Granulicella sibirica: one gene and its partner. The protein of the gene in region 1 binds, or shares a complex with, the protein of each later gene. Links are inferred from orthologs where the notes say so. Each region holds a gene or a part of one and is shown on either strand. Other genes may lie near its edges.

Region 1 (14,121 bases):
AAGGGTGCGGATGTTTGGCTGCTTGCGTTCCCACCTTAGCCGACGATGAGACTGTCGGCGAAGATGGGGCACCCCTGTTTTGTGGTCGGGAAGCGGAGTAAGGCAAGTGCCGACAGAGAATCCCCTCGGGGATGACAGAAGGGCTCGATGGGGTTTTAGGCGCGGACGGGGAGGCGGGTCGAGAGGTGGTCCATCTCGGCGATGACGCGGGCGGCTTCGTCTTCGAGAGAGGCGCGCTGCTCAGCGTAGTCCTGTTCGGGGTATTTACCGGCGAGGTACTCGAAGTTCAGGTCGCGGAGGTTCTCGTAGATGACGTCTTTGCGCTCGCGGAGGTAGTCGAGGCGAGTCTTGTCGGCCTGACGGAAGGGGTTCTTGTCGGGCCAGAAGATGAAGGCGAAGAGGAGGAGGGTGAGGATGATGCCGGCGATGATGCCCATTAGTATTCAGTCTCCCGGCGAATCTGGGCGCGGAGGGCGTCGTTGAGTGGCTGGGTCCCGGCGGGGGTAGCGGGAGTTCCGCCGCGAAGCTTCCAGACGCGGATGAGGAAGGCGACGCCGACCGTGGCGAAGAAGAAGACGGCGAGGGGGGTGATCCAGGCTACGTCGTCGAAGCCTCCGCGCATGGGGGCGGCGAGAACGGTGGCCCCGTATTTTGCGGCGAACCAGTTGAGGATCAGGTTGTCAGGGCCGCCGGGGTTGAGCTGGGTGTGGAGCTCGTCGATCATCACCGGGGAGACGGGGCAGCCCACGTGATTGCACTCGAGTAGGATCTGGGTGCAGCCGCAGGTGCAGATCATCTCGTGGCCGAGTTTGTTAAAGCGGGCTTCCGGGGTGGCGGCTGCTCCGAGGAGGGCTATGGTCAGGGTCAGCAAAACGGCGACACTGGTCCAGCGACGTTTGGTGAGAACAGGCAACGACAACCGCAACGGAAGACGCAGATTCCCTTCGGGAATGACAACCAAAGTGCCGCGTTCTGACGGCTTGTCGCTTGAGACGAACGGCTTGGCGTTGGCGAGCAGGGCTGTGAGGCGAGCTCCAGCGGACGTACTAAGCATGGAGGACCTCGGGGGTTTGGGACTCAGGGACTTGGCGGGTGCGGGTGGCACCGGGCTTGAGGGCGGGGACGAGGGCGAGGAAGGTTCCGGCGACTACGATGGCGACGCCGATCCAGATCCAGGCGATGAGGGGGTTGATGAAGACCTTGATGATGGGCTTGTCGGTGTCGGGGTTCTTGCCCTCGTAGATGACGTAGAGGTCATTTTCGAGGGTGGAGTGGTTGGCCACCATCGTCGCGTAGGTCTGGCTGGCGTTGTAGAAACGCTTCTCGGGGTTGAGGCGGGTGATGTGGGACTTGCCTTTGTAGGCGTCGAGGATGGCGAACTCGGTGTCGTAGTTGGGGTTCGAATCCTGGGTGAAGCTCTGGCAGACAATGCGGTAAGGACCGATGAGCATGGTGTCGCCAAAGCCCATCTCCTGCTCCTTCGACTGGTTGAAGGCTCCGCCGGCGATCCCGATGAACATGACCACGATGCCGAAGTGGACGAGATAGCCGCCGTAACGACGGGTGTTGCGATGGGTAAGGGTTACGGCTGAGGCGAAGAGGTTCTTGCCGGTCTGGGTGCGGACCACGGCCATGCCGCGGAGGAACTCGGACGAGATGGCGGTGACGACACCGGCGCTGAGGGTGAAGGCCATGAGCGAGAAGATCGTCGCGTGCATGTCGTCGCCATCGTTCCAGGGGCGGATGCCGGCGATCATGAGGCCGACGAGGGTGACGGCCATGGCGATGCCGGGGAGGACGAAGTTGCGGCGGATTGCGCGGATAGAGGTCGAACGCCAAGCGAGCAGGGGGCCGAGACCGGTGAGGAAGAGAAGGAATAGACCGATGGGGATGTTGACGCGGTTATAGAAGGGCGCGCCGACGGTTGCTTTTTCACCCTTAACGTACTCGGAGAGAACAGGGAAGAGGGTTCCCCAGAGGACGGTGAAGCAGGCGACGAGGAGGATGAGGTTGTTGAAGAGGAAGCTGGACTCGCGGGAGACGAGGGATTCGAGGCGGTTCTCGCTGACGAGATGGTCGCGGTTCTTGAAGAAGGTGAAGAGGCAGACGGCTAGGACGATCAGGATGAAGCCGTAGAACCACTCGCCGATGGAGGACTGGGCGAAGGCGTGGACAGAACTGACTAGACCGGAGCGGGTGAGGAGGGTTCCGAGGATGGTGAGGAGGAAGGTCGAGAAGATGAGCCAGACGTTCCAGTTCTTCATCATGCCGCGCTTCTCCTGCATCATGACGGAGTGCAGGAAGGCGGTTCCGGTGAGCCAGGGCATGAGGGAGGCGTTTTCGACGGGGTCCCAGCCCCAGTAGCCTCCCCAGCCGAGGACGGAGTAGGCCCAGTGGGCTCCGAGGAAGATACCGCAGGTGAGGAAGAGCCAGGTGACCATGGTCCAGCGGCGGGTGATGTGGATCCACTTTTCGCCGGGGTAGCGCATCATCAATGCGCCGAGGGCGAAGGCGAAGGGAACCGAGAAGCCGACGTAGCCGAGATAGAGCATCGGCGGATGGATGACCATCTCGGGGTACTGGAGAAGGGGATTGAGGCCGTGGCCGTCCTGGGCCAAGGGGCCGGGCTGAATAGCGAAGGGTGGTGCGGCGAAGTTCAGGAGGAGAAGGAAGAAGACCTGGACGCCGGAGAGGATGGTTGAGGCATAGGCGGAGAGGCGGACGTCGACGCGATGACGGATGCGAAGGACGAAGCCGTAGGCGCTGAGGAGCCAGGCCCAGAGGAGCAAGGAGCCTTCCTGACCGGACCAGAGGGCGGAGAACTTATAGGCCGGGTGCAGGTCTCGGTTGGTGTGGGCGAGGATGTAGGAGACAGAGAAGTCGTTTGTGAAGGCGGCCCAGGCGAGAGCGAAGGCGGCGCAGGTCATCACGACGAAGGTGCTGATCCCGGCGCGGCGCGCGGTTTCGCCTAGGCGGCTTGAGGTCTGGTCGCCTGTGGCGAGAGACGGGCGTCGCAGGGCCAGGGCGCCAGCGGCGAGGGTGTAGACGCTCAGAGTAAGAGCAAGAAGGAGAGAAAAGCTGCCGAACTCCGGCATGGGATGCGTTGGCATGGGTTCACTCGCACCCTATTCTCTCAACGAGAGAGATAAAGGGCAATGTTCCGCTGCTTACCGCACAGATGGAGCCTAGTTTTTTTTGAGGAGGTCATGCACGGTGGCGAGGAGGAGATCGGGAACAAGAGGCTTGAGGCGGAAGGTGATGTTGAGGCCTTCGTAGGCATCTTCCGCTTCCTCGAGACCGCTGATGACCAACACAGGCAGGTCGGGATGGCTCTTGCGAAGTTCACGGACGAACTCGGCACCGCTCATGCCCGGCATGATGTGGTCAGTGATCACGAGGCGGATCTCCTCGGGGAATTCGTTTCGCTGAAATTGCTCGAGCGCCCGGACTGGGTTCAGGGCAGCGATGACAAAGTAGTCAGCCCGCTTCAGAATGGTCTGCCGCGTGGCGGCCTGAATGGCGTTGTCATCAATTAGCAGTACGGCTGCGCTCATCGTGCCTTTCACATCTCTGGTTCGAGTGCCGCGACTGCGGAAGGAATACACCTAAAGTTCGGCTTTGTAACTCTGATGCAGAAAGGTGCTTTCTGGCTGCTTGTCCGGAACGCACAGTGGATGGTTGGTTCGTTCTGGACTGGCTGGGTCAACTCAAGTAGTCTCACTCGCAGGATGGGAGCCGCAGTGCTCTCGTAACTCTATGATTTAGCAGGCAGACGTGAATCTTGGCTTTATCGATTGGCTGATCATGCTGGTGTACTTCGTGTTCGTTTTGGGAATTGGTTTTGCCCTGAAACGCTATATGAGGACCAGCCACGACTTTTTTCTCGCGGGCCGGTCGATTCCGGCGTGGGTGTGTGGGCTTGCGTTCCTGTCGGCGAACCTGGGGGCGCAGGAAGTCATCGGGATGGGCGCGTCGGGGGCGAAGTACGGGATCATCACGAGCCACTTTTACTGGATCGGCGCGGTTCCGGCGATGGTGTTCGTCGGGATCTTCATGATGCCGTTTTATTACGGTTCGAAGGCGCGGTCGGTGCCTGAGTTCCTAAGAATGCGATTCGATGAAAAGACGCGGGCGGTGAATGCGTTCTCGTTTGCGGTGATGACGGTGTTCAGCTCGGGCATCTCCATGTATGCGATGGCGCTGCTGATCCAGACGCTTGGGCTCTTTCATGGGTTGATGCCGGATAAATACATCTTCCATGTGTCTGTTGTGCTGTCGGCGGTGATCGTGCTGGCGTACATCTTCCTGGGCGGGTTGACGAGCGCGATCTATAACGAGGTTCTGCAGTTCTTCTTGATCGTGGCAGGGTTTGCGCCATTGGTTTGGATCGGGCTGCGGAACGTGGGTGGGTGGCATGGGATTCAACAGAAGCTTCCGGCGACGATGACGCACTCGTGGCGGGGGATGCGGCATGCTTCGACGAACTCGCTTGGGGTGGAGTGGGTGAGCATGGTGATGGGGCTCGGGTTTGTCCTGAGCTTCGGATACTGGTGCACGGACTTCCTGGTGGTGCAGCGGGCGATGGCTGCGGATTCGGAAGAGTCGGCGCGACGGGTTCCGCTGATTGCGGCGATTCCTAAAATGTTCTTTCCATTTCTCGTGATTTTGCCGGGGCTGATCGCGGTGACGGTGACGTCGCATGCGACGCCGGGGCTGCATGAGACAACTTCGCCGATGACGGCGGGAGTGGATGCGGGGGCGGTGCCGGAGAAGCACTACCTGGGGCTGATTCCGGAGAAGATGGATCCGGTGAGCGGGAAGCCGGTGGTCGATGGGAAAGGGCAGCCGATCTATAACTACGACCTGGCGATTCCGGCGATGCTGCTGCACTACTTTCCTACGGGGATCCTGGGGCTTGGATTGACGGCTTTACTTGCCAGCTTCATGTCGGGGATGGCGGGGAATGTCACGGCGTTCAATACGGTCTGGACTTACGACATTTATCAGTCATACATCAACAAGCGAGGGACGGATGCGCACTACCTGTGGATGGGACGGATGGCGACCATCGGGGGCATTGTGCTGTCGATTGGAGCGGCCTATGCGGCAACGAGCTTCAATAACATCATGGATGCGCTGCAGTTGATCTTTTCACTGGTGAATGCGCCGCTATTTGCCACGTTTCTGCTGGGGATGTTCTGGAAGAGGACGACGGGGCACGGGGCGTTTGCCGGGTTGCTGGCGGGGACTGCTGCGGCCCTGGCCCACCATGGGTTGACGCTACCTGTGGAGGATGCGCCGGGTTTGCATGGAGCGTGGCTGCACCTGGTGCATATCTACCCGAGTGATATGGCGCAGAACTTCTGGACGGCTATCTTTGCCTTTTCGGTGAACATGATCGTGACGATTGCGGTGAGCCTGGTGACGGAGCCGAGGCCAGAGTCGGAGCTGGTTGGGCTGGTTTATTCGCTGACACCGAGGCCGGTCGAGGGGCATCTGGAGTGGTATGAGAAGCCGGTAACGCTCGGCATCGGGGTGCTGGCGCTGCTTGCGGCGCTCAACCTGGTGTTCGCTTAGGAGATTGGGATGGGACTGGATATACGGATTCCGCTTGGGCTGCTCTTCCTGCTGACGGGCGGGATCATGGGGCTCTACGGGCTTTTCACGCGCGGGAGCGAGATTTATGGGAAGTCGCTCGGGGTGAACCTCAACATGACGTGGGGCGCGGTGATGTTTCTGTTCGGGCTGGGGATGTTCCTGGTGGGGCGGCGGGTGAAGTGGCAGGATGACCCTGTGACTCCGCGGCCGTGGGAACGGGGTAAGAAGCCGCGGAGGTAGGGGGATTCGGGTTAGCCGCCGAAGCCGCGGTTCCAGTGCTGGATGACGCGGGTGGTGCGCTCGTATCCGAGAACGCTGACGCTTCCGGTTCCGAGGCCGAGGAACTCGCCTCCGCCGGCGGAAAGGCCGATCCAGCGGGCGGCAAGGATGCGAAGGATGTGTCCGTGGGCGAAGAGGGCGACATTGCCGCCTCCGGCGGTTCCTGCGGCCTCGAGGGCGCGGGCGATGACGCCGTCGGCGCGCTCGCCCACGTGGTCGACAGGCTCTCCGTCCGTGATGTGGGCTGTCCAGATGGAGAAATCGGGCTCGGTTTTTCGAATCTCGGGCGTGCTCTTGCCTTCGTAGACGCCGTAGTCCCATTCCATGAGGCCCTCGTCGACGTGGGCGTTTTCGATGAGGCCGGCGATGCGGCAGGTCTCCTTGGCGCGGGCCATGGGGCTGGTGAAGACGGCGACGAACTTGGTGTCTCTGAGGAAGGCTCCGAGTTCCTTGGCCTTCTCGCGTCCGTTCTCGGTCAGGGGGATGTCGGTCCGGCTGGTGTGGGCGCCGCTGAGACTCCACTCGGTTTCGCCGTGACGCATCAGCCAGAGTTGGGTTCCTGCACTCATCGCTTGTTTCCTCCGTGAATAAACTATCCTATAAGGATGGACTTTCAGCTAACGACCACGTACAAACCGCAGGGCGATCAGCCGCGGGCGATCGGGGAACTGGTTTCGGGGATCAATGCAGGGGAGAAGGAACAGGTGCTCCTCGGGGTAACGGGCTCGGGCAAGACGTTCACCATGGCGAAGATTATCGAGGAGTTGAACCGTCCGGCGCTGATCCTGGCGCACAACAAGACGCTGGCGGCGCAGCTTTATCACGAGTTCAAGACATTCTTTCCGAACAACGCGGTGGAGTACTTCGTCTCGTACTACGACTACTACCAGCCGGAAGCTTACATCCCTTCGGGCGATCTCTTCATTGAGAAGGAAGCGACGATCAATGAAGAGCTGGATAAGCTGAGGCTCTCGGCTACGCGCAGCCTGTTCGAACGGCGGGACGCGATCATTGTCAGCTCGGTGAGCTGTATTTATGGTCTAGGGTCGCCGGAGGCTTACTACGGCATGCTCCTCCTGCTGGAGCGTGGGCAGAAGATCAAGCGGGAAGATATTACGCGGCGGCTGGTCGAGATTCTTTACGAACGGAATGATGTGGACTTTCGGCGCGGGACGTTTCGGGTGCGTGGCGACATCATCGAGGTGTATCCGACGTATGACGAGTCCGCTTACCGGATCGAGCTGTTCGGGGATGAGATCGACTCGCTGTCGCAGATCGATCCGCTGTTCGGGACGGTGAAGCAGAAGTACTCGCGTCTGCCGATCTACCCGAAGTCGCACTACGTGGTGCAGCCGGAGAGGAAGAAGACGGCGAGCGATTCGATCCTGGCCGAGATGGAGTGGTGGGAGAAGGAACTCGAGGGGCAGGGAAGGCTTGTTGAGAGCCAGAGGATCCATCAGAGGACCCGGTATGACCTCGAGATGATCAAGTCGGTTGGTTACTGCCATGGGATTGAGAATTACTCCCGGCACTTCTCCGGACGGCTTGCGGGAGAGCCGCCGCCGACGTTGCTTGACTACTTTCCACGGGACTTTCTCTTGTTCATCGACGAGTCGCACGTGACGGTTCCACAGTTACATGGCATGTGGCATGGAGATAGAAGCCGTAAGCAGAACTTAGTCGATTATGGGTTTAGGCTGCCGAGCGCGATGGACAATAGACCCCTTCGTTTTGAGGAGTTTGAAGGAAGAACGGGGCAGATTATCTATGTCTCGGCTACACCTGGTCCGTATGAGCTGACTAAGTCAGCGGGTGTTGTCGTTGAGCAGATTATCCGGCCTACCGGGTTGATCGATCCACAGGTAGAGATACGTCCGGTTAAGGGACAGATCGATGACCTGCTTGCCGAGATAAGGGATCGCACGAGCAAAGATCAGCGCGTATTGGTAACCACATTGACCAAGAGAATGTCCGAAGATCTCGCGAATTATTACACCGAAGTTGGAGTGCGCTGCAGATATATGCACTCAGAGATCGAGACGCTTGAGAGAATCAAGCTGCTTCGTGACCTGCGAAAGGGTGAGTACGACGTGCTGATCGGGATCAACCTGTTGCGCGAGGGGCTAGATCTGCCTGAGGTTTCGCTTGTCGCGATTCTAGATGCGGATAAGGAAGGCTTCCTGCGCTCCCAGGGATCGTTGATTCAGACGATCGGCCGTGCAGCGCGTCATGTCGAGGGCCGGGCGATTCTCTATGCGGACAAGATGACGGACTCGATGCAGCGGGCGATCAACGAGACGGACCGTCGGCGAGAGAAGCAGATTGCGTACAACGAAGAGAATGGGATTACACCTGCCTCGATCATTCGTCCACTTGAGATGGGGCTTGCGGGGATCCTCAAGGCGGACTATGCCGACCTGACGGATGAGGCGGAAGGTATGCCGGAATTCTCAACCCAAGCTGAATTAGATGCTTACATCTCGAAGCTGGAATCGGATATGCGCGAGGCGGCTAAGAAGTTCGAGTTTGAGAAGGCAGCCAAGTTAAGAGACACGGTAAGAGAACTTAGGACCAAGGAATTTTTATTTAGCTGAGATGGCGAAGAGGTGCTATGTTTCCGTGACGGGATTGACCGTTGATATGTGATGTGCGACCGAACGATACGAGAACGATGCGATCTCCAAAGGCACCTATGTTGCACTTTCCAGGATCTGGGCCCGATTGTTTGAACACTGTTTCGCTGGGGTTGACGGATGGAGATGGCATTGGCTGTAGCTGAAAGTGAAAGTAGCCTCGAGTTCGACCGAAGGGTGGTCGGGTTAGGTGCCGAGGAAGAGCTTGCGGGTCCGCCTCACGTCGATACGCTTCGGCCAGTGACGCAGCAGGAGCGCATCAGCAGCATGGATGTCCTCCGGGGCTTCGCTCTCATGGGCATCCTCGTGATGAACATTACGAGTTTCGGTCTTCCCGGCTGGGCTTACACAATCCCAGTTTCCACTGCACTGCCTGTGTTCGATGGACCACATTGGCGCGTGAACACGATCATCTGGTTCCTGCGCTGGGTGCTCGCGGAAGGAAAGATGCGTGGGTTGTTCTCCATGCTGTTCGGGGCGGGGGTGATCCTGTTGACTTCGCGGGCGGAGGCACGTGGCGGCGGGGATCGCGTGGCAGATATCTACCTCAGGCGGAACATGTGGCTGGTCGTCTTCGGCGTGCTGCACGCTTACCTCATCTGGGATGGGGACATTCTTTATTTCTACGGGATGACGGCGCTCCTGTTTCTTTATCCCTGCCGAAAGCTCAAGGCGAAGACGCTGATCTGGACGGCAGCGATCGTGCTCCTGGTGAACGGGATCATCGGGTCTGGACGAATCGTCGATGCGCGGCTTCTCGAAAAGAGAGCGCAGCAAGCGGATGCGGCTTACCGAGCCGGGAAAGGGCTGACACCGGATCAGGCCGAGGCGATCACAGCCTGGCATAACTGGCATGACTCAGTGCGGCCGCCGAAAGAAAAGTTGCTGAAGGATGAGAGACGGGTCTGGGGAGGATACCTGTCGGAGCAGAGGTACAAGGCGAGAGAGGTATTCGATACGCAGACGCGGGATTACTATCTCGGGTTTGGTGATGTGCTTGGGTTCATGCTGCTTGGAATGGGGATGTTTCGGAATGGCTTCCTGACGGCCAAGCTGAAGACGAAGACGTATGTGACGTTCGCGGTTGTCGGGCTTGGGATCGCATGGCCGCTCGTATTTGCGGGGTGTTGGATTGCGTGGAAGAGCCACTTCGATCTCTTCGAGACAGAGTATGGGCTCTTTCTGCCGTACGACATCGGTCGTGCAGGTGGGACGCTTGGGACTGCGGCTCTCGTGCTCCTAGTGGTTAAGTCTGGCGCGATGGGATGGCTGACGCGGCGGATCGCGGCGGTTGGGCAGATGGCGCTGAGTAACTACCTGCTGACGAGTACGTGCTGCCAGATCCTGTTCGTCTGGAGTCCGTTGAAGTGGTATTCGAGACTGGAGTACTACCAGCTTTACTTCGTAGTACTTGGTGTGTGGGCGTTGAACCTGACGTGGAGTACACTTTGGCTGCAGTACTTTCAGTACGGGCCGATGGAGTGGGCGTGGCGGTCGCTCACGTACTGGCGACGGCAGCCGATGCGCCTGCTGAAGACAGCGACTGCCTAGGCGAAGAGGGTGGCGGGCCACTCGGTGGGTGAATCGACTGTTGCTTCAGGTTGAGCGGCGGCCAGGGCGTGTGGCGAGAGTCCGAAGGTGCAGCCAAGGGAGCGAGCGCCGGCATTGCGGGCGGTGAGAATGTCGACGTCCGAGTCGCCGATCATAACAGTCTGCGCCGGGGTGATGGGTTCGGCATTGGGGGCTAAAGCGTTGGCTTCGGCGATCAAGGTTTGAATGCCGTGTGGGTCGGGCTTCTTGGTGTGGAAGGAGTTCCCGCCGTAATTCTGGAAGAAGAAACGATCGAGGCCGAAGTGGGCGCAGATGTCTCGCGAGGGGTGGACGGGCTTGTTCGTGAGGACGGCCATGGGGACCGTGGGGTGGGCGCCACGGATCGATGCGAGGGCTTCGAGGACGCCGGGGTAGACGTAGGTGAAGTCGAGCTTGTGGATGCGATAGTAGTCGAGAAAGAAGGAGATCGCCTGGTTGAGATGAGATTCTTCTACCTGATCCGGATCGCCGAGGGCGCGGCGGATGAGCATCGAAGCTCCGTCGCCGATGTAGCTGGCTATGACGGCGTCGGGGAGGGCGGAGCGGCCGAGGTGAGCGAGGGTGGCGTTGACCGAGTTGCAGAGATCCTGACGGGAGTCGATCAGGGTGCCATCGAGGTCGAAGATCAGGAGGCGGGGATTGGCCGTAACAGTCATTCCTCTCAGGATACGAGAGTTGATCGGATCCTGAGAGGAAGGTACCGGGTGTTACTTGATTTCGATATCGCCGGAGCCGGTGCTGGCGCGTAGGTTGGGGCCTCCGCCGTTGACGGAGGCGGTCAGGTGGTGGCCGTTATTGTTCGCCATCTGGCTGACCGACTGCTGGACGCGGATGCTTCCGGAGCCGGTGCTGGCGTTGACGTTGAAGCGGGCATCGTTGCCGAGGGTGAGGCGGATGGAGCCGGAGCCGGTCTGGAGACGCCAGTCGGTGGCGGGGCGGCCGTAGATCTCGATGTCGCCGGAGCCGGATTCGGCCTGGAGGCCGCCATTGACACCGTGAGCGCGGATGCTGCCAGAGCCGGTTTCAAGCTTCGTGTCGCCCTGGGCGGACTGCTCGAGCTCGATGTCGCCGGAACCGGAGTGGAGGCTGGCGGAGCCGTGGACGCCGCGGATGCGGAGGGAGCCGGAGCCGGTTTCGGCGCGGACGCTCTGGGCTACGTCCTGGGTTTCAATGTCGCCGGAGCCAGTGAAGGTGCTGAGGATGGAGTTGCGGGGGAGGGTGATCTCATAGTCGATGGAGATGTTGCGGAAGAGATCGCGGGTCTGGCGCTCGCCGATGATGAGGTCGTTGCCGTTCTGGTGGATGGGTGGGTTGTCGGCGATCTCTTGCAGACGGTGATCGATGTCATTCGAACTTGAAAACCAGCCGCCATTGCTGGAGTGGATGTGGCCGGTGACGTGGACCTGGTTGTCGTTGCCGGGATGGATGTGAACGTAGCCGGAGCCGGTGGATACGGAGACGTTGGGTGCGTTGCCGGTGGGGACGGTGCGGTCGAAGTTGCGGTCTGCAGCGAAGGCGCTGGTGGAGGCCAGGGTTAGGGTCAGGGCGATGGTCTGGATTTTCATGATGCTCCTTCGTGCGGCCTCGATGTGTGATTCGTTGGATGCGTCGTGCTTTTCAGATTACTGCTGTTATTGCTGGAGGACGACGGGGTCGTCCTGCTTGAGGCCGGAGATGATCTCGGTGCGGGTGCCGTTGGAGAGGCCGGCGATGACGGGGAGCTTGCGGCGGCCGGTTTTCTCGTTGGGATCCGGGACTTCGATGGTGGCTTTGCGGTCCTTATCGTAGAGGACAGCCTGCTCGGGGACGGTGAGGACGCCCTTATGTTCTTCAAGGAGGATTTCCGCGTTCGCGGTCATGTTGGCCTTGAGTTCGCCGCCGGGGTTCTCGATGGAGATGCGAGTGTCGAAGGTGGTGACGTTGTCCTTTTCCACACCGAGCGGCGTGATCTGAGTGACGCGACCGAGGAAGGTGTGGTCACGGAAGCTTTCCACCTTGATGCGGGCCGGCTGGTTGAGGTAGATCTTGCCGATGCCGGCCTCGTCGACTTTGCCCTGAACGTAGACCTGGCTGGTGTCACCGACAGTCATGACGAGGGTAGCGGTCGAGCCGAGGACCAGGATGGAGCTGACGGCGTCGCCGACCTCCACGTCACGGGAGAGCACGGTGCCGTCCATGGGGGAGATGATGGTGGTGTAGCCGAGCTGCTCTTCGAGCTGCTTGAGGGAGGCCTGCGCCTGGGCGACCTGCGCCTGAGCCTGGCGGAGCTTGGCGATGTCGACCGTGATTTGTGCGAGGGCTTTGTCGCGGGTGTTGGCGGCGGAGAGGTACTTCTGCTGAGCGTCGTCCAGGGCCTGCTGGGAGACAACGCCGGCGGAGGACATCTCCCGGGCGCGATCGTAAGTGTGCTTGAACATCGGAAGGTCGGGGGCTTCGGCATTGACCCGGTCGAAGGTGATGGCTGCATCGGCGGCGTGGGCATTCGACTCAGCGGCGGCGAGCTGGGCCTTCTGGGCGGCGACCTGATCGAGTATCTCCTGCTGGTCGAGCTGGGCGAGCACCTGGCCCTTGGTGACGTGGGCGTTAACGTCGACGAAGAGCTTGGTTACGATGCCTGATGCCTTGGATTTGACCTCAACCTTGGTGACGGGCTGCACCTTGCCGGTCGCGACGACGGAGTGGGCAACGTCTCCGCGCTCGACCTTGGCGATCTGGGAGGGCTCGAGCTTGGTCTTGCTGCCGCGAGCGATGGCAGTGACCGCGAGGCCGCCTACGGCGACGACGACGACCGGAATCCAAATCCAGAGCTTCGAGCGCTTCTTGTTGTTCATGGTGCGTTTACCCCTTCGAGTGGCGACAAGGGGTGATACGCAGAGTATGGCCAGGCAGTTCCGTGAAAACTCAGGCGTACTTGCGGAGTACTCCGAGGACCTTGCCCTGGATGCTGACGCTGGCGGCGGGGGCGTAAATGGGGGCCATCTCATTGTTCGAGGGCTGGAGACGGATCATGCTGCCTTCACGATAGAAGCGCTTGAGGGTGGCGTCGGCACCGTCGATCAGAGCGACGATGATCTCACCTTCCCGTGCGGTGCGGGTGCGCTCGACGAGGACGTAGTCGCCGCTGACGATGTGTTCGTCGCGCATAGAGTCTCCACGGACCTCGAGGGCGAAGACTTCGCGGTTACCGATGATGTCGCCGAGGGAGATAGATTCGGCGGTTTCGATGGCTTCGACGGGTCGGCCCGCAGCGATGCGCCCGAGGAGCGGGAGGCGCTCAAAGCCTTTCTTGCTGGTGCGGGTGGGGAGGACGTCGATGGATCGGGAGCGGTTGTGGGCTCGCTGCAGGAGGCCCTTGTTCTGGAGGTTGGTGACGTGTTTATGCACGGTTGCGAGCGAGTTCAGGCCGAGGCCGGAAGCGATCTCCTCGTATGACGGGGAGTAGCCGTTCTTCTGGGTGAATCCGGAGAGAAAGTCGATGACCTCTTTTTGCCGCCGCGTGATCGCCATGCGAATGATTGTAGCGAATAAAAAGCGAACCAGAGAACTTTCTTGCGTTAGGCGGGACCAAAGTTGCATACAGGCCCGCAGCCCATTTTGGGATTGGCCGATCGTTGTTCTGTTTCGGTCCCTGGTTTATCGGAACCAAGGTAATCGTTCCTTGCTCTCTATCTGCCAGGGAGTAATCGTAATAACCAGATTGTATGGATGACCGAAGTCTTTCCGAATAGATTCTGATCTCCAAGGTGGAAGTCGCCTTTTGTCGTTGCCGGACGTTTCGATGGGCAGAGCGGGATACAGAGAAATGAGGCCAAGAAGTGAGACAGATGCGGGTACTTGTGGTCGAAGATGATGCTGCTTTGGGGCTGTTTCTGCAAAAGGGTCTTGCGATGGATGGGCATGAGGTGGCCCGGGTTGGAGATGGAGATGCGGCGCTCGAACACGTGGCATCCGAGAGGCCGGATTTGATGGTTCTGGACCTTGGGCTGCCGAAAAGAGATGGCATGGATGTGCTTCGAGGCAT
Region 2 (14,506 bases), on another replicon or contig:
CCCTCAAAGAAACTTACCTCTGGCGGCGATAGCAACTCGATCTCAGGATTGATCAGGACATGGAATGGGACGGGCGACCGCTCCCGTTCGGCTAACTCGCCAGCTGCCACGGTAGCCTGGTATTCCGCTTTATCTTCAATAATGGCAAGTTGCAGCGACTCCCCTACCTGCGGGGCGGCCAGGCCTACACCGGGAGCATCCGCAAGCGTCTCTCGCATATGCTCGATCAATTCGCGGATACGGCCAGTGCCAATCTCCTCCGGACGAAGAGGCCTTGCTGCATCACGCAGGACAGGCTCACCAACACTCGCAATCTTTATCCTCATCTTCGGGTCCAGCCCCGGCACCCTTCGCGCTGCTGTTGTACGGCATCGAGGCGTCCTATGTCATAGACCTGCGTCCAGCGGCGCTTCTGCTCTTTGGTCCCCAATGCAAGGTACTGCTTGTAAGTGAGTGCATTGGAAAGTTCATTTGAGAACGATGGCATTTCGGCTCCTGTCCCCAGCGCGAGATACGGAGCTGGGCCGATTCTGATCGTACGATAGACTCCCGCACGGTCTTGCTGAGAGCGCTTCTCGTGAGAGGCTACGATGCTCTCAGCGTCGAACACTGCGAGGAAGACTGGCCCGCTTCCGCGATCGGCAGGCCAGCCAGTCTCCATGCATGGAAACCACCAATCATGTCCGTCGCGCGCCACAGCCCAAGATCCTGGAGAGCGGCAGCGGCGAGGCTCGAGGTGTACCCCTCGGAGCAGAAAAGAATGACCCGGAGATCATGATCGGTCGCGACCGGCAACCGAGCGCTGGAGAGCGGATCGAGCCGCCACTCCAGCACGTTCCGCTCGATGACCAGGGCGCCCGGAATAGTACCCTCAATCGCGCGCTGGCCCTCGGGACGAATATCGACGAACAGGGCCTGCTTTCCAATCAGCTCCCGATAGACCACATCAGGTGGCAGGCGTTGCAGGCGGGTGCGCGCCACGGAAAGCACCTGCTCGATGCTCAGGACGACAGGCCGGTCATTCAGTTTCTCTTTGTTCTCTCTCCGCTTCCAATCTGTTCCTTCAGCCTCCTCGGACGCGCGCTCGCGCGGTACGAGCTCACCGCCAGCCAGTTCGTACTCGTTCATCTCACTGAGTGGAGGCGAATAGGCGTGGATGCTGATGGCCGGCGCCAGGGAAGCATTGCGGACATCGTGCGCGTAGCCGGTGCCGAATATGCGCGGCTCCCCTGGACGGATCGTGAGGGGCTGCTCCCCTGGACGATGCTCCTCGAGAATGCCCGTCGCCACCACGAAGGCTCCCGCGGAGTCGCCATGGTCGTGGAACCCGGTAGACTGCCCTGGCAGCCAGCTGATGACCCAGATGTCATGGTCCGCACCGTCATATAACCGCTCGTACCAACGGTGTTCAGCACGGAGTCTTACCCGATCGACCCATCGATTCGACGAAGCGACCAGCGAGATAATACCGGCGAGCTCCTCTGAGGTCTTTAGGATCATGCCGGATCCCGCGGACGTGATCTCGCCGCCGTGGGCAAGCTGTTCGTCTCTTCTGATTTCCATAAAACTCTCTCCGAAGGCACGGCTCGCGACAGGCCACCACACGCAAGTGTTGGCAAATTCCATGCAAGCCAGGGATGTGAGGGTTCGGATGAGTTCCGGAGACGGCGTTTCAGAAGGCTCTGGGAAGGTCGCAGCTCACCCGACGGAGGGTCGGCAGCAACGACAACGAGGAAGCCCGAAAAACGCCATAACCGACGCTAGCATGGCCCCGACGATCCGGTCAACGGCAAACCATCCACGGGAAGGACACCAAGGACACGAGGGGAAATCGAGAATCGAGATAGCGTTCTAAGGCTTCGGAATGTCCACCGGCATGATCGCCCCCGCCCGGATCCACCGTTCGATGGTTCCGATATCGCCATCGGAAAGTTTGCTCTTCTCCGGCATCGGCTTTGGACTCCCGTTCTGCCCCTCGTGCCGTATTGCCTTCACCATCAACGACTTACTTGGATCCCCGGGAACCAGCACGGCCCCATCCTTGCCCCCTTTGTACATCCCCGCCCGAGTCGACATGTTCAATCCGCCCCGATGATTCATGCCTCCATGACACCGAAAACACTGGTTCTCGAAGATCGGTCTCACGTGCTGGACGTAAAACTCTGGCCGAGCCTCCTCTTGTCCCAACAACCCCTTACCCGACAACGAGATAAGCCCCAAACCTAAAGCCACCCAGACGCTCCGCATCCACGCTCCTAATAACCAACTCAGCAACAGAACCCAACCCGCCACTCCCCACCAATCATACCCATCCCCTACTCTAAAGAGGCTCTGGCGCTCTTCTCGGCCTCCCACAATCTGCTGATGCGTTCCACGCTAACCCGTTTGTTTGCAGCGTTCGCGGCCCTGTTTTTGCTTCCGGTTTCGCTCCTTGCCTACCATTCCCGCACGACCGGAATCAAGCCTCCGCGTCCCCAGGTGCGCTTCCATCCGACCCACGAAGCCCACTGGGTCCGCCCTGCAGGCAGGCAAGCGATCAAGTCCCGCGAACTCTCCCGCAAAGCAGACTCTCGCCACAAACGCGCGGAACTCGCGGTGAAGGAACCAGTGAGACGCGGTCGCAAGCAGGCCGCCACTCCCGTCAAGCTCTTGAAGGCCAGGCAAAGTCACCGGCGAATCACGAAAGCAGCACAAACGAGAGCACTTTCCGCCGACGAACCAGACGAGAGCACTCCGAAGTCAGTCCCTCAACCGAGCGTCCCCACCTCCGTTGTGAGCGTCATCCGCCAGGACGCAGTACACCCGCAAGTCGCTCCAGCCGAGGAGGTGGTGGCCTCAGCCGAGGTCGTTCCCGGCCTCTACGACGGACGCGGTCACCTCAATATGCCTGCAGCGCTTCGTGGCAGCCACGAGGTGTTGGTGCACCAGAACCTCATGGCCGACCAGGATGGCCTCACCCGCATACAGGATGACGACGATCTCCTCGACATGCGGCAGAAGAAGATGCTGGTGGCCTTACCGGTGAACGAAGGCCTCCGGATCGACGAGCGGCTTCCCGTGAACCGCAGATTCTGCAGGCCCTGGGTTGCGCAGTTTCTGCTCGCGGTGGGCCGGGCCCACTACGCACAGTTCCATGCGCCGCTTCAGATCAACTCGGCCGTGCGCACTGTTTCATTTCAGTTGAGGTTGATGCGGACGAATGGCAACGCGGCGCAGGCGGATGGGGAGGCAGCGTCACCCCATCTGACGGGGCAGGCAATTGATCTTGGGAAGAAGGGAATGTCGCAGGCGGAGATCGCCTGGATGCGCCTCTACCTCACGCCGCTTCTGGACGACGGGCGCATCGATGTCGAAGAGGAGTTTCAGCAGGCCTGTTTTCATCTCAGCGTCTACAAGCGGTATGCGCCCATGTCGGTAGCCCCGCCGCGAGTCATCGCAACGCACCGAACCGTTACGCCGGCCCTGGCGGCCACCCTCGAGTAGCCGCCAGAGCCACGCGCGTCATTACTGCTTGACGGCGATGGCGGAGATTTCGATCTTGGCGTCGCCGATCAGTCCGGCGACCTTGACCGTCGCACGGGCAGGCTTGGGGTCGGGCATAAGCTTCTTGTAGACAGCGTTCATAGCTGGCACATCGGCGAGGTCGGTTACGTAGACCGTGACGTTCACGATGTCCGTGACCTTGAAGCCGGCGTCTTCGACGATCTTCTTGATGATGTTGAGGGTGTTGGTCGTCTGCAGGGTGATGTCGGTCCCGGTCACCTTGCCATTCTCATCGGGGCCTTGCTGACCGGCGACGTAGAGGGTGTTGCCTGCGACGTAGGCGTTGCTGAAGGGCATGCCCTGCTTGAACCCGATAGCCTTGTTCTGCGCGGACGCTGAGGCCGAGGCGCAAAGGGCAATGAGGGCAGCGAGAAAGAGGCTTCGCTTCGCAAAGGCAACAGTGTGATTCTTCATCGTTCGTCTCCTGTGTTCTGATACATCTTCTCACTTCGAAGGAAGTGGAATTTCCGGGGTGGGGTGACATCAGCGTCGTCGGGTGCATCCGCATCCCTTACGTGAGCCTTCGTGCCGGCAAGCAGGCGGAGACCTGACGCTTCCGTGGTATTTTGCCCCATCATAATGTGTCGATAGTCTCTCCACCATGGAAATTCAGGAAGACGCCAAACAACAACTTGACCGCAGGATCCACGACCTCGAACGCGAGATCCGGAGACTCGAACCCATTGAACGCACCTGGTTTCAGCGTGTAGTCCAGGAGAAGCGCCACCAGCTCGTCCACATGCTCCACCAGCGCGAGCTGCTGGGCGATTAGCCCGAACCTACCAGCCGAACTGCTCTACTTTTTGGAGCAGTGCAATCTTCCGCTCCGCAGGCAGAAAGCTCGCCTCGACCGAGTTGGCCGCCAGCTCCCGCATCTGCTCCAGCGTGAACCCATACCGCTCGTACGCCAGGATGTACTCGCCCAGCAGGTTGCTCCCGAACATCGGCGGATCGTCCGAGTTCAGCGTCACCATCAGCCCGCGATCGAAGTACTCCTTCACCGGATGCGCGTCGAAGTCGGCGCAACACCCCGTCCGGATATTGCTCGTCACGTTCATCTCCAGCGGAATCTGCTTCTCGGCCAACACCTCCATCAGCTCCGGATCTTCCTTCGCCGTGAGTGCATGCCCAATCCGCTCCGCCCCGATATTGATCGCCGACCAGATACTAGCCGGCCCCGTTGACTCCCCCGCATGCGCCGTCAGCCGTAGCCCAGCCTCCCGAGCCTCTTCATAGAGCTCCCGAAAGAGATCCGCCCCACCTCGCGCCTCATCTCCGCCGATCCCGATCCCAACAATGCTCGGAAACTCCTTCCGCATGGCCGCCGCCGCCCGAAACACAACCGCCGCCTCCTCGACCCCGAAGTGCCGCACCGCATCGATCAGCCAGTAAACGGTCGTGCCAAACTCCGCCTCACCCCGCGTCCGCCCCCGCTCGATCGCCAACATCACGTCATCGACCGCAAGCCGCCCCTGCCGGTTCAGAATCCCGAACGAGATATACACCTCAGCATGCACCACACCCTGCGCCGCCAGCTCCCGAACCATGGTGTACGTCATGAACTCGTAGTCATCCGGGGTCCGCAGCCTCTCCGTCACTGCCTTGAAGGCCATCAGAAACCCATGAAAGTTGGCATAGCGATAAAGCTGTTGAGCCCCCGCGAGCGTCAACGGCTCCGCATCATGCCGCTCGCTCAGCGCAACCAGCGTCTCGGGCAGAATCGTGCCCTCAAGATGCAGATGCAGCTCCACTTTAGGAAGCTTGCGGAGCCATACCTCCGGCTCAAGCTCCAGCTCAGGTTTCGGAATCCGACGTGCCATCCCTATAGTTTACGCGCCCGGCCCGGGGTAGAACTCACTCCGCTTCCTGCTGTAAAGGAAGTAAACTCCCAGCCCGATCACCAGCCACGCAAAGAACCGCAGCCACGTAAGAATCGGCAGACCTGCCATCAGCAGCGTACAGAAGATGATGCTGAGCATCGGAATCACCGGCCCAAGCGGCACCCGGAACCCTCGCCGCCGCGCCGGCTCCCGATACCGCAACACCAGCACCCCCACCGACACCAGCACAAACGCAAACAGTGTTCCGATGTTCGATAGCTCCGCAAACGTCCCAACATCGAACAGCCCCGCCGGAATCGCCACCAGCACCGCCGCAAACCACGTAGCATTCGCCGGCGTCCGAAACCGCGGATGAATCACGCTGAACCAGTCCGGCAGCAGCCGGTCCCGCGACATCGCAAACCAAACCCGGGCCTGCCCCATCTGGAACACCAGCAGGGAAGAGATCATCCCAAGCAGCGCCCCGCACAGCACGCCAAGCCGAACCCAGTGCAGCTTGTGCCCACCCGGCAGCACCGATAGCTTCTTCAGCGCGTTCACCACCGGAGCCGCGTCGCCCACCATCGTGTCCCACTTCACAATGCCCGTCAGCACAATCGCCACCGCGCAGTACAAAATCGTGCAGATGATCAGCGTCGCCAGAATCCCGATGGGCACATCCCGTTGCGGCTGTTTACACTCTTCCGCCGCCGTCGAAACCGAATCGAACCCAATATACGTAAAGAAGATGATCGACCCACCGGTCAGCACGCCCGACCAGCCATTCGGAGAAAACGGGTGATAGTTCCCGGGATGAATGAACCCGATCCCAAAGAAGACAAACAGCAGGATCGCCACGATCTTCAACAACACCATGATGTTGTTGGTCCGCGCCGACTCCCGAATCCCCCGCACCAGCACAACTGAAAGCAGCATCACCACGAGAAATGCCGGAATATTGAAGCCCGAATGCCAGCCCGGCAGATAAATGTCCTTCCCGGCCAGATCCTGCAGACCCTGCGGCAGGTAAGCCGGCGATAGCCACTTCGGGCTCAGCCGCAGCCCAAGCCAGTCCATCAGATCGACAACATGCGCCGCGAACCCCACTGACACGCTCATATTCGAGAATGCATACTCGAGCACAAGATCCCACCCGATGATCCAAGCCACAAGCTCGCCCATCGTTGCGTAGGTGTACGTATAAGCCGACCCCGCAATCGGAATCATGGACGCCAGCTCCGCATAGCAGAGCCCCGTCAACGCACACACGATCGCCACCAGCACAAGCGACAACGCCAGCGCGGGCCCCGCTCCCGGCCGTCCAGCCAGTGCGGAGTGATGCAGAATGTAGTCCAGAACCGGGGTCTTCAGCACGCTCCCCGAAACCGCCCCTGAAGACATATCTCCAGAAATCGCCGTGCCGATGACAGTGAAGATCCCCGACCCGATTACCGCCCCGATGCCCAGAGCTGTCAAAGAGACCGGACCAAGCGTCTTGCGCAGCGCGTGTTCCGGCCGCTCAGACTCTCGAATCAGTTTGTCGATGGACTTCGTTGCGAAGATTTGCCGGGCCAGTGTGCTCGCTCCCTGAATCTTGAGGTCTTCCCGGTTGTGGGAAAGGCTATGGTTCGGGCGTTACGTGCTTCACACTTCGTGTCCCTGGTGCGGGTCTAGAGCAGGGCAGCTCCCGCCAAGGAGCCGCCCAAAAAGCTAGCGCTTGCTCTGACCGCGTGCAGCCTTCTTCAGCTTCTGCTTGTTTTCGCCACGAGCACCCGTACGCGGAGCCTTCGGGGCCGCCTTCTTGCGAGCCGCGCGCTTGATCTTCTTGCGTTCCTGGGTGTCGGTAATGCTCTTTGTATTCGCCATGAGTCGATGCCAATCTTTCTACATACAGAATGTCGGAGTTTTTGCCCGGCGCGCATTAGAGGATCTGGAGCTGGGCAAACTTCTCCACCAGCTTCTTCACGCCGTGCTGTTGAAATTGTACTGTAATCTTCGCGTCATCTCCGTCGCCCTCCCGCTGAATTACCATCCCCTCGCCATACTTCGGGTGTTTCACGCGAACCGCACGCTGCAAACCCGTCTTGCCCGTAGGCTCCGGAACCGCCAGCTTCGGCCTTGAGACCTTCTGCCCGCGCGCCGCAAAGAAGTTCGCGACGTTATCCAGCGATCCCGACCCGCCCGCCCGAGCCGCATACGAAGGCCGGCCATTCACCCCCGGAGCACCCGAAGGCCGCGCCCGTCCCCCACTCTGATCCTCGTCCTCATAGGAGTAGTGCCGCTCCCCATCCTCATATCCCGCCCGGACCCCATACCCGGACCCCGCCCTGTACGCAGGCCGCATCCCCGGACTCCCCAGATCCTCCACCAGCCTCGAAGGCACCTCTTCGAGAAACCGCGAAGCCACGCTCCCCTCAGGCATGTCGCTTCCATACCGCCGCCGATACCGCGCCCGCGTCATGATCAACGTATCCATCGCCCGCGTCATCCCCACGTAGCAGAGCCGCCGCTCCTCCTCCATCTGCGTCGGATCCACCAGCGTCCGCGAGTGCGGAAACAACCCCTCCTCCATGCCTGCCAGGAACACCAGAGGAAACTCGAGTCCCTTCGCCGCATGCAGCGTCATCAGCGTCACCCGCGCCTCGGCTGAGTACGAGTCCGCATCCGACACCAGCGCCGCGTGATCCAGAAACTCGTGCAGCGTCTCCCCGCGCTCCTGCGCGTCCTGCGCCGCATTCGCAAGTTCCTTCAGGTTCTCGATCCGCGAAAACGACTCCGGCGTAGCCTCTTCTTCAAGAGCCCGGAGGTACCCACTGCGATCGTTCAGAAACTTGATCAACTCCGGCAAGGTAGCCGCATCCCCAGGCTTCCTGAAAGCCGGACGCTCCTCCACCTTCGGCTCTTCCTGTGCAGCTTTTATCGCCGCAGCCTTCTCACGCTTCGTAGCCGCGGCACTCTTGAGCACCACCGGAGCAAACGGATTAAAGCCGGCCGCGATCCCATGCGCCGCATCCGAGTCCGAAGCATTCTCCGCCGCGATCGTCGAAATCTCCTCGCTCGGCCCAAAATCGAATCCAAAGTTGAAACTCGTATCGAACGAAGTATCCGCAGTCTCATCCGCTCCGGTCTCGCTCGGCCCAGCCTCATCGCCAAACCCGAACGAGACATCGGCATCTTCTACTTCAGCAGCATCCGAAGCCCCAACATCAGCAGCCAACTTCTCCGCGAACTCAGTCCCAAGCATCGCCTGCGCATCTTCAATCAGCCTTCGAAAACTAGCCAGCGCCATCAGCGCCCGTTGCGGCAGAAGCTTATCCTGGATCACCCGAGCAATCGCGTCCCACGTACTGATGCCGGTGGTGAGCGCAATCCTCTCCAGCACCTCCATCGTCGTCTTCCCAATGCCGCGAGCCGGCGAGTTGATCACGCGATTCAGCGCAATCGAATCGTTCGTGTTCTGCACCAGCTTCATGTAACTCAGGATGTCCTTGACCTCAGCCCGGTCATAGAACGAGAAGCCCCCAACCATGTGGTACTGAATCTGATATCGCCGAAGCGCCTCTTCCACGAGGCGCGACTGCGAGTTAGTCCGATATAACACCGCGCATCGCGGAGCCTCTTCCGACTCACCCGCCGTCTTCAAATACTTATTCACGCGGTCCGCAATAAACAGTGCTTCGTTTTCTCCATCCGGAGCCTCGTAGTACCCAATCAGCGACCCACCTTCACGCGAGGTCCAGAGGTTCTTCCCCTTCCTCTGCGTGTTCTGCGCAACCACGGCAGAGGCCCCTTCGAGAATGATCTGCGTCGACCGGTAGTTCTGCTCCAGCCGAATCGTCCGCGCAGCAGGGAAGTCCTTCTCGAAATCAAGAATGTTCTTGATATCCGCGCCGCGCCAGCTATAGATCGACTGATCCTCATCGCCGACCACGCACACATTCCCATGCGACCCAAGCAGCTTCATCAACTCGTACTGCGGCTTGTTCGTATCCTGGTACTCGTCGATCAAAAGATATCTGTAACGCCGGTTGTAACGATCTCTTACTTCGCTCGATGTCTTCAGCAGCCTTACCGTCTCAAGGAGTAAGTCGTCGAAGTCCAAAGCATTCGCCTTGAATAACTCCTTCCGGTAAATCTCGAAGATGTGCGCGATCTTCTCTTCCATCGGGTTAGTCGATGCAAGGAAGTACTCCTGCGGATCGATCATGTGGTTCTTCGCCCAGCTAATACGGCCAAGCGCGACCCGAGGCTTCAACTGCTTGTCATCGATCGCAAGCCTCTTCAACGCCTGCTTCACCACCGCCTGCTGATCTGTCTCGTCATAGATCGCGAACGTCTTCGTCAGCCCCACGCCATTGGTTCTTAGCGCCTCGATATCCCGCCGCAGCACCCTCACGCAAAAGCTGTGAAACGTAGCCAGCGTAGGCTTCGCCAGCGACGTATGCCCCATGATCTTGTCGACCCGCTCGGCCATCTCCTTCGCGGCCTTGTTCGTAAACGTCACCGCAAGAATCGAGTCCGCGGGAACCCCGCGCTCCTGGATCAGGTACGCGATTCGATGCGTGATCACGCGGGTTTTTCCACTGCCAGCACCCGCAAGCAGAAGCACCGGTCCATCGACGGACTGTATGCCATCCTGCTGCTGCGGATTCATTTTTTCAAGAAGGTGAGACGCCATGCCAACACTCCAGCCTCCATCTTAATCGTCCATTCACCGGACACCTAATCCATTCCACCCTGTACGAATCCGGACAACTTAATTCACAGAGTGTTCGATAAGAACCACGGAACCTTCTCACATTCACTGCGTATAACCAAGTGCGACGGTAAGGGTGGCCGGCACCTCTTCCCGATACGCAACATAGATCCAAACCGGAGAATCGCCATGATGACCAAATCGTTCAAAGCATCCGCCCTGAAGTCCGCCGTCGTCCTCGCCACTCTCGCCGTCACCCTCGCTCCGAGCGCTGCCTTCGCGTCGTCGCTCCACGTCACTCCGTCTGTCCACGCCTTCTTCGGCGATAAGGTCAAGACCATCCACTTCAACGTCCGCAACTCCTCCGGCGCACCTATCGAGCTCAAGGCCGGCGACCAGGTCATGACCGTAGCCGCGGGCCAGACCATGGAGCTCAAGCTTCCCAACGGCACCCGCGTCATCAACAACGTCAAGACCGACAAGCGTGAAGCCGGCGCCGTCATCTGCGAAGTCTCGAGCGCCCTTAACGACAGCACCGTCGTCCTCAACTAACAACCAACTCACCCCGGTCGCCTGCGGCAATGGACGACCCAACATGAGGCCAGCCGGGGGAGAGCGCCACCATCCGCTCTCCCCGACCTGCCCCTTCGCACCACTCTCACTCGACCCTGCGACAATAGGTGCAGTATGTCGATACAAAACATCGCCGTCTTCTGCGCCTCGGCCGAAGGCGCCCGCCCCATCTACCGCGAGCAGGCCGAAGCCTTCGGCCGCGCCCTCGCCGCCCGCAACATCGGCCTCATCTACGGCGGCGCAAAGGTTGGCCTCATGGGCGCTGTAGCCGAGGCCACCATCAACGCCGGAGGCCGCGTCGTAGGCGTGATTCCCGAAGTCCTCGTCGACCTCGAGGTCGCTCACGACGGCCTCTCCGAGCTCCATATCGTCGACACCATGCACACCCGCAAAGCGATGATGGGCGACCGCGCCGACGCCTTCGTCATTCTGCCCGGCGGCTTCGGCACCATGGAAGAGCTCTTCGAAGTCCTCGCCTGGCAAACCCTCAAGCTCCACGCCAAACCCATCCTCCTCCTCAACACCGACGGTTTCTACAACCCGCTCCTGGCCTTTCTCGACCACTGCGTCACCGAGCGCGTCCTCAAGCCTCACAACCGCGCCATCCTCCTCGTCGCCGACACCGTCGAAGACGCCCTCACCCAACTAGGTCTCTAGCTCACAAGACAACGCACAGCCGCCAGCCCGCGTCTCAATTGTAGCGAAGAAATGGCGAATCCAGCCGTCCGCGCAAGTGAGGAACCAACATGGCACACCGCGAAGTAGTGCTCGACCAACCCGTCATTGTGGACGAACAATCCGAAGCCCTCCGTCACGCCACCGAGCGCGCCGAGCAAGCCGAAGCCGAACTCGCCAAGCTCAAGCAAGGCGTAGCCGCCAGCCACCGTGAAAAGCCCGCCCCAACCGCGAAGCACGTAGGCATCGACGACGCAGCCCTCAAGAACCCACCGTCCCCGAGCACAGCCGGAGAAGCCACAGGCCAGGGTGGCGAATCAGAGCTCCGCAAAGACTCCATGATGGCCCACCTCCTCGACTCCCTCAACGAAGGCAAAGACATCGGCCACTACGGCCGCCTTGTCTTCGCGATGGTCGCCCGCCACTTCATGCCCCATGAAGAAGTCCTCGCCTACCTCACCAAGGATCGCGACTTCTCCGAAGAGCAAGCCACCCTCATGCTCAAACAGGTCGAAGGCCGCGACTACAACCCACCCAAGCGCGACCGCATCCTCGAGTGGCAGAGCGAGCAGGACTTCCCCATCCTCCCCAATCCCGAAGATCCTGATTGCGGCAACCTCTACCGCAACCTGAAATTCCCCGAAGCCATCTACGACCACATCGGCCACTACCAGGAACAAAAGCTCGAATCCAACGAGTAACTTTCGCCGTTGCTTTTCGAAAAAGCCCGGGTGCCCCACCCTCACCGACAGCTTCACCGTCGGTTAGGGTGGGAACGTAGGCCGCCCAACGGGGAGTCGTTGTCTTCCTATCTCACCCCAACCAGCCGCCCCGTCTCAATCCCCACCACGATCCCATCCCAAAGCGCAATCCTCGCCAGCAAAGCCTCTTCCGCGGCCTCACCCGCCTCCGTCCAGCGAACCTCATCTGACCCACACAACTCCGCGATCATCCGCAGCGCCATCGGTCCATGCTCATCCCCATCGACCTCGATATGCCGCTCCATGTACCACCGCAGCATCTCGAGCCGCCCGGACATAGCCTCATTCTGATCCCGAATGAAGCTCCGAAACATATCCGGAATCAAATCCTCCCGGCCAAACGTAAACGCCGCCGCCACTGCATGCAGCTTACCCGTCGCAATGCACCCAAACGTAGTCCGGACAAACTCCCGGGCCGCCGCCGGAATCCCATCCAGCAACTCCTCAACCGCAACCCCACGCCGCACGCCTGAGATAAACCCATCGATCGCCGCCGTCGAAGCCCCGCAAAGCCGCATCGCCGAGAGATAAATCTCGAAGTGGCTCGCCGGCCTCCCCGCATAGAGATCGCTCTCTTCCCCAAGCACAATCTCATTGATCAGCCTGCGCGAAACCGGAAACGTACTTGGCACCCATGGCACCTCAACGCAGGTCAACCCACGCTGCAGCGTCTTCAGCAGCGACATGAAGTCCCACACCGCGAACACATGCGCCTCCATAAACAGCCGCAGGTCTTCAATCGACCGAAAGGTCCGATAAAGCTTATGCTCCGCCAGTCGCACATAAAGCGGCTTCAGCCTCTCCGCAAGCTCCTGCAGCGCCACCGGCTGCGCATCGTTCCAACCCACCATCTCCATCCCTAAACCTCCGCTCCTTCCGGCAATCGCCGCAGATACTCCCACGAGTAGATGCCGCTCTCATGCCCATCGTTCCACTTGAACCGAAGCGCATACTTCCCGACAGCGTTCGCTTCCAGCGGACGAATCTTCTCCTTGAACATTGGAAGCAGCGTAGCCGGCTGCGCCTTTGGAATCCCCGGCTTCCTCCCATCCGCGTCTCTTGCCTCATGGCAAGTAGCACACGGACAAGCCTCTCGCAGCCACGCAAACGTCCACTTGCTCCTGTGCCCGTCCCGCCAGTCGATCTCGACGCCCGTCCCTTCCGTCTTCATCACCCTGACCTTCGCCGGAGTCACCGCATCCACAGGCAGCTTCACCTCGGGCTGAGCCTCCCGCTCCGCCTGCTCCTGGCTCACAATCCGAATTCCCTCATGACTCATCGCTCACGCTCCATCAACCCTTCCAGAAAAAGTACCCCGCGATCACACACCCGGTCGACACCACAATCGCCCGCAGCACATCCGGGTTTGTCCTCCGCGCGTACTTCGCGCCCACCCATCCGCCGCCCGCCGCAAACACCATCGAGATCAGGCAGTAGTGCCACAGCACCCGTCCGCTGATCACGAACGTCACGATCGCGCAGAAGTTTGAGAGGCAGGCCGCAAGAACCTTCAGCGAGTTCAGCACGTGCATCTCTTCCACGCCGAACAGCGCCAGGATCGTCATGATCAGGAACCCGCCGCCAGCGCCGAAATACCCGATGTAAAAGCAAACCGGAATCGTGCACAGGAACACCCACATCAACGGCAGCGGCCTCTCGCCCACATGATCCGGATGTGCCTTCGACCGCGACCGCAGCCACTTCGAAATCGGCCCGCTCACCCCGAAGATCAGCGCCCCGCCAAGCATCAGCCACGGGATCAGGTGCATGAACGTCACCTGCTTCGTCTTCAGCAGCGTAATCGCCCCACCCACCCCGCCAAGAATCGAAGCCACCGAGATCAGCGGCAGCAGATCCTTCCGCATATCCCCGCGGAGCGCCGCCAGGGAGGTCAACTGACCCGGCCAAAGCGCAACCGTATTCGTCGCATTCGCCTCGACCGGAGGTACCCCCATCGCGATCATCGCCGGAAACGAGATAAACGAGCCCCCACCCGCCATCGCGTTCATCACCCCGGCAAGAAACGAGGCAGCCACCAGCCAAACGAAGTTCCAGTGCGTACTTAATCCAGAAATCATTCTCTCTTCATTGTAGGCGACCCCGCACCAGGGGCCTCCACCGCCGCCCTGGCCCTCGATAACGTCGTTGCCCTTGTCTTTCTGGTTGTCATTCCCGAAGGGAATCTGCGTCTGCCGTTGCTTTTGCCCTTGTACTCTCCGCGTCCGCGCATCCCAGGTAAAGCCGGGTGCCCCATCTTCGCCGACAGTCTCATCGTCGGCTAAGGTGGGAAACCCAAACCGTCAAATCGCGGGCTGTTGCGTCCTCCGTCAAACCAACAACTCAGCCACCCTCACCCGGCATCACCGGAGTCGCCGCAATCAGCCTCTGCGTATAGGCATCCTTCGGCGCCGAACAGACCTGCTCGACATCTCCCATCT

The links.
Region 2: the proteins of uvrB (region 1) and GRAN_RS06120 are in contact, whole or in part, in a crystal structure (PDB 7EGT), measured with the Thermus thermophilus proteins. The link is inferred for Granulicella sibirica from one-to-one orthologs. Residues at the interface, in WP_096411307.1 of Thermus thermophilus: Glu23, Leu25, Arg26, Asp27, Gly28, Glu29, Arg30, Phe31, Arg55, Glu326, Asp327, Phe328, Glu379, Ser382, Gln383, His398, Gly400, Arg401; in WP_096412145.1 of Thermus thermophilus: His654, Arg656, Phe657, Gln666, Asp668, Glu669, Lys680, Arg681, Leu682, Ser683, Lys685, Tyr686, Ala687.

The regions. Positions count from the first base shown.
Region 1 is NZ_RDSM01000002.1:1,323,203-1,337,323, reverse strand. The notes cover bases 6,027-8,976. They hold uvrB (excinuclease ABC subunit UvrB), read left to right. Parts: upstream 6,027-6,482; coding sequence 6,483-8,471; downstream 8,472-8,976. Other genes in these bases: GRAN_RS16470 (DUF418 domain-containing protein), read left to right, coding at 8,643-8,976; GRAN_RS16480 (histidine phosphatase family protein), read right to left, coding at 6,027-6,446. Outside these bases: GRAN_RS16510 (hypothetical protein), read right to left, coding at 156-437; GRAN_RS16505 (cytochrome c-type biogenesis protein), read right to left, coding at 437-1,054; GRAN_RS16500 (heme lyase CcmF/NrfE family subunit), read right to left, coding at 1,047-3,110; GRAN_RS16495 (response regulator), read right to left, coding at 3,186-3,554; GRAN_RS16490 (sodium:solute symporter family protein), read left to right, coding at 3,775-5,577; GRAN_RS16485 (hypothetical protein), read left to right, coding at 5,587-5,838; more of GRAN_RS16480, read right to left, coding at 5,850-6,026; more of GRAN_RS16470, read left to right, coding at 8,977-10,061; GRAN_RS16465 (HAD family hydrolase), read right to left, coding at 10,058-10,756; GRAN_RS16460 (DUF4097 family beta strand repeat-containing protein), read right to left, coding at 10,808-11,665; GRAN_RS16455 (efflux RND transporter periplasmic adaptor subunit), read right to left, coding at 11,732-12,931; transcriptional repressor LexA, read right to left, coding at 13,002-13,607; GRAN_RS16445 (response regulator transcription factor), read left to right, coding at 13,925-14,121. UniProt on the Escherichia coli protein: The UvrABC repair system catalyzes the recognition and processing of DNA lesions. A damage recognition complex composed of 2 UvrA and 2 UvrB subunits scans DNA for abnormalities.
Region 2 is NZ_RDSM01000001.1:1,456,544-1,471,049, reverse strand. Bases 7,085-10,419 are described here. They hold GRAN_RS06120 (UvrD-helicase domain-containing protein), read right to left. Parts: upstream 10,042-10,419; coding sequence 7,285-10,041; downstream 7,085-7,284. Other genes in these bases: GRAN_RS06115 (hypothetical protein), read left to right, coding at 10,249-10,419; GRAN_RS25765 (hypothetical protein), read right to left, coding at 7,085-7,229. Outside these bases: def (peptide deformylase), read right to left, coding at 1-326; GRAN_RS06150 (rhodanese-like domain-containing protein), read right to left, coding at 586-1,563; GRAN_RS26600 (c-type cytochrome domain-containing protein), read right to left, coding at 1,852-2,247; GRAN_RS06140 (DUF5715 family protein), read left to right, coding at 2,365-3,483; GRAN_RS06135 (RidA family protein), read right to left, coding at 3,505-3,957; GRAN_RS25405 (hypothetical protein), read left to right, coding at 4,145-4,315; add (adenosine deaminase), read right to left, coding at 4,323-5,363; GRAN_RS06125 (amino acid permease), read right to left, coding at 5,373-6,899; more of GRAN_RS25765, read right to left, coding at 7,074-7,084; more of GRAN_RS06115, read left to right, coding at 10,420-10,611; GRAN_RS06110 (LOG family protein), read left to right, coding at 10,747-11,289; GRAN_RS25840 (hypothetical protein), read left to right, coding at 11,379-12,008; GRAN_RS06100 (DUF3050 domain-containing protein), read right to left, coding at 12,116-12,925; GRAN_RS06095 (DUF971 domain-containing protein), read right to left, coding at 12,928-13,347; GRAN_RS06090 (sulfite exporter TauE/SafE family protein), read right to left, coding at 13,361-14,146; GRAN_RS06085 (ATP-binding cassette domain-containing protein), read right to left, coding at 14,409-14,506. UniProt on the Escherichia coli protein: A helicase with DNA-dependent ATPase activity. Unwinds DNA duplexes with 3'-5' polarity. Translocates on single-stranded DNA with 3'-5' polarity. Initiates unwinding more efficiently from a nicked substrate than double-stranded DNA.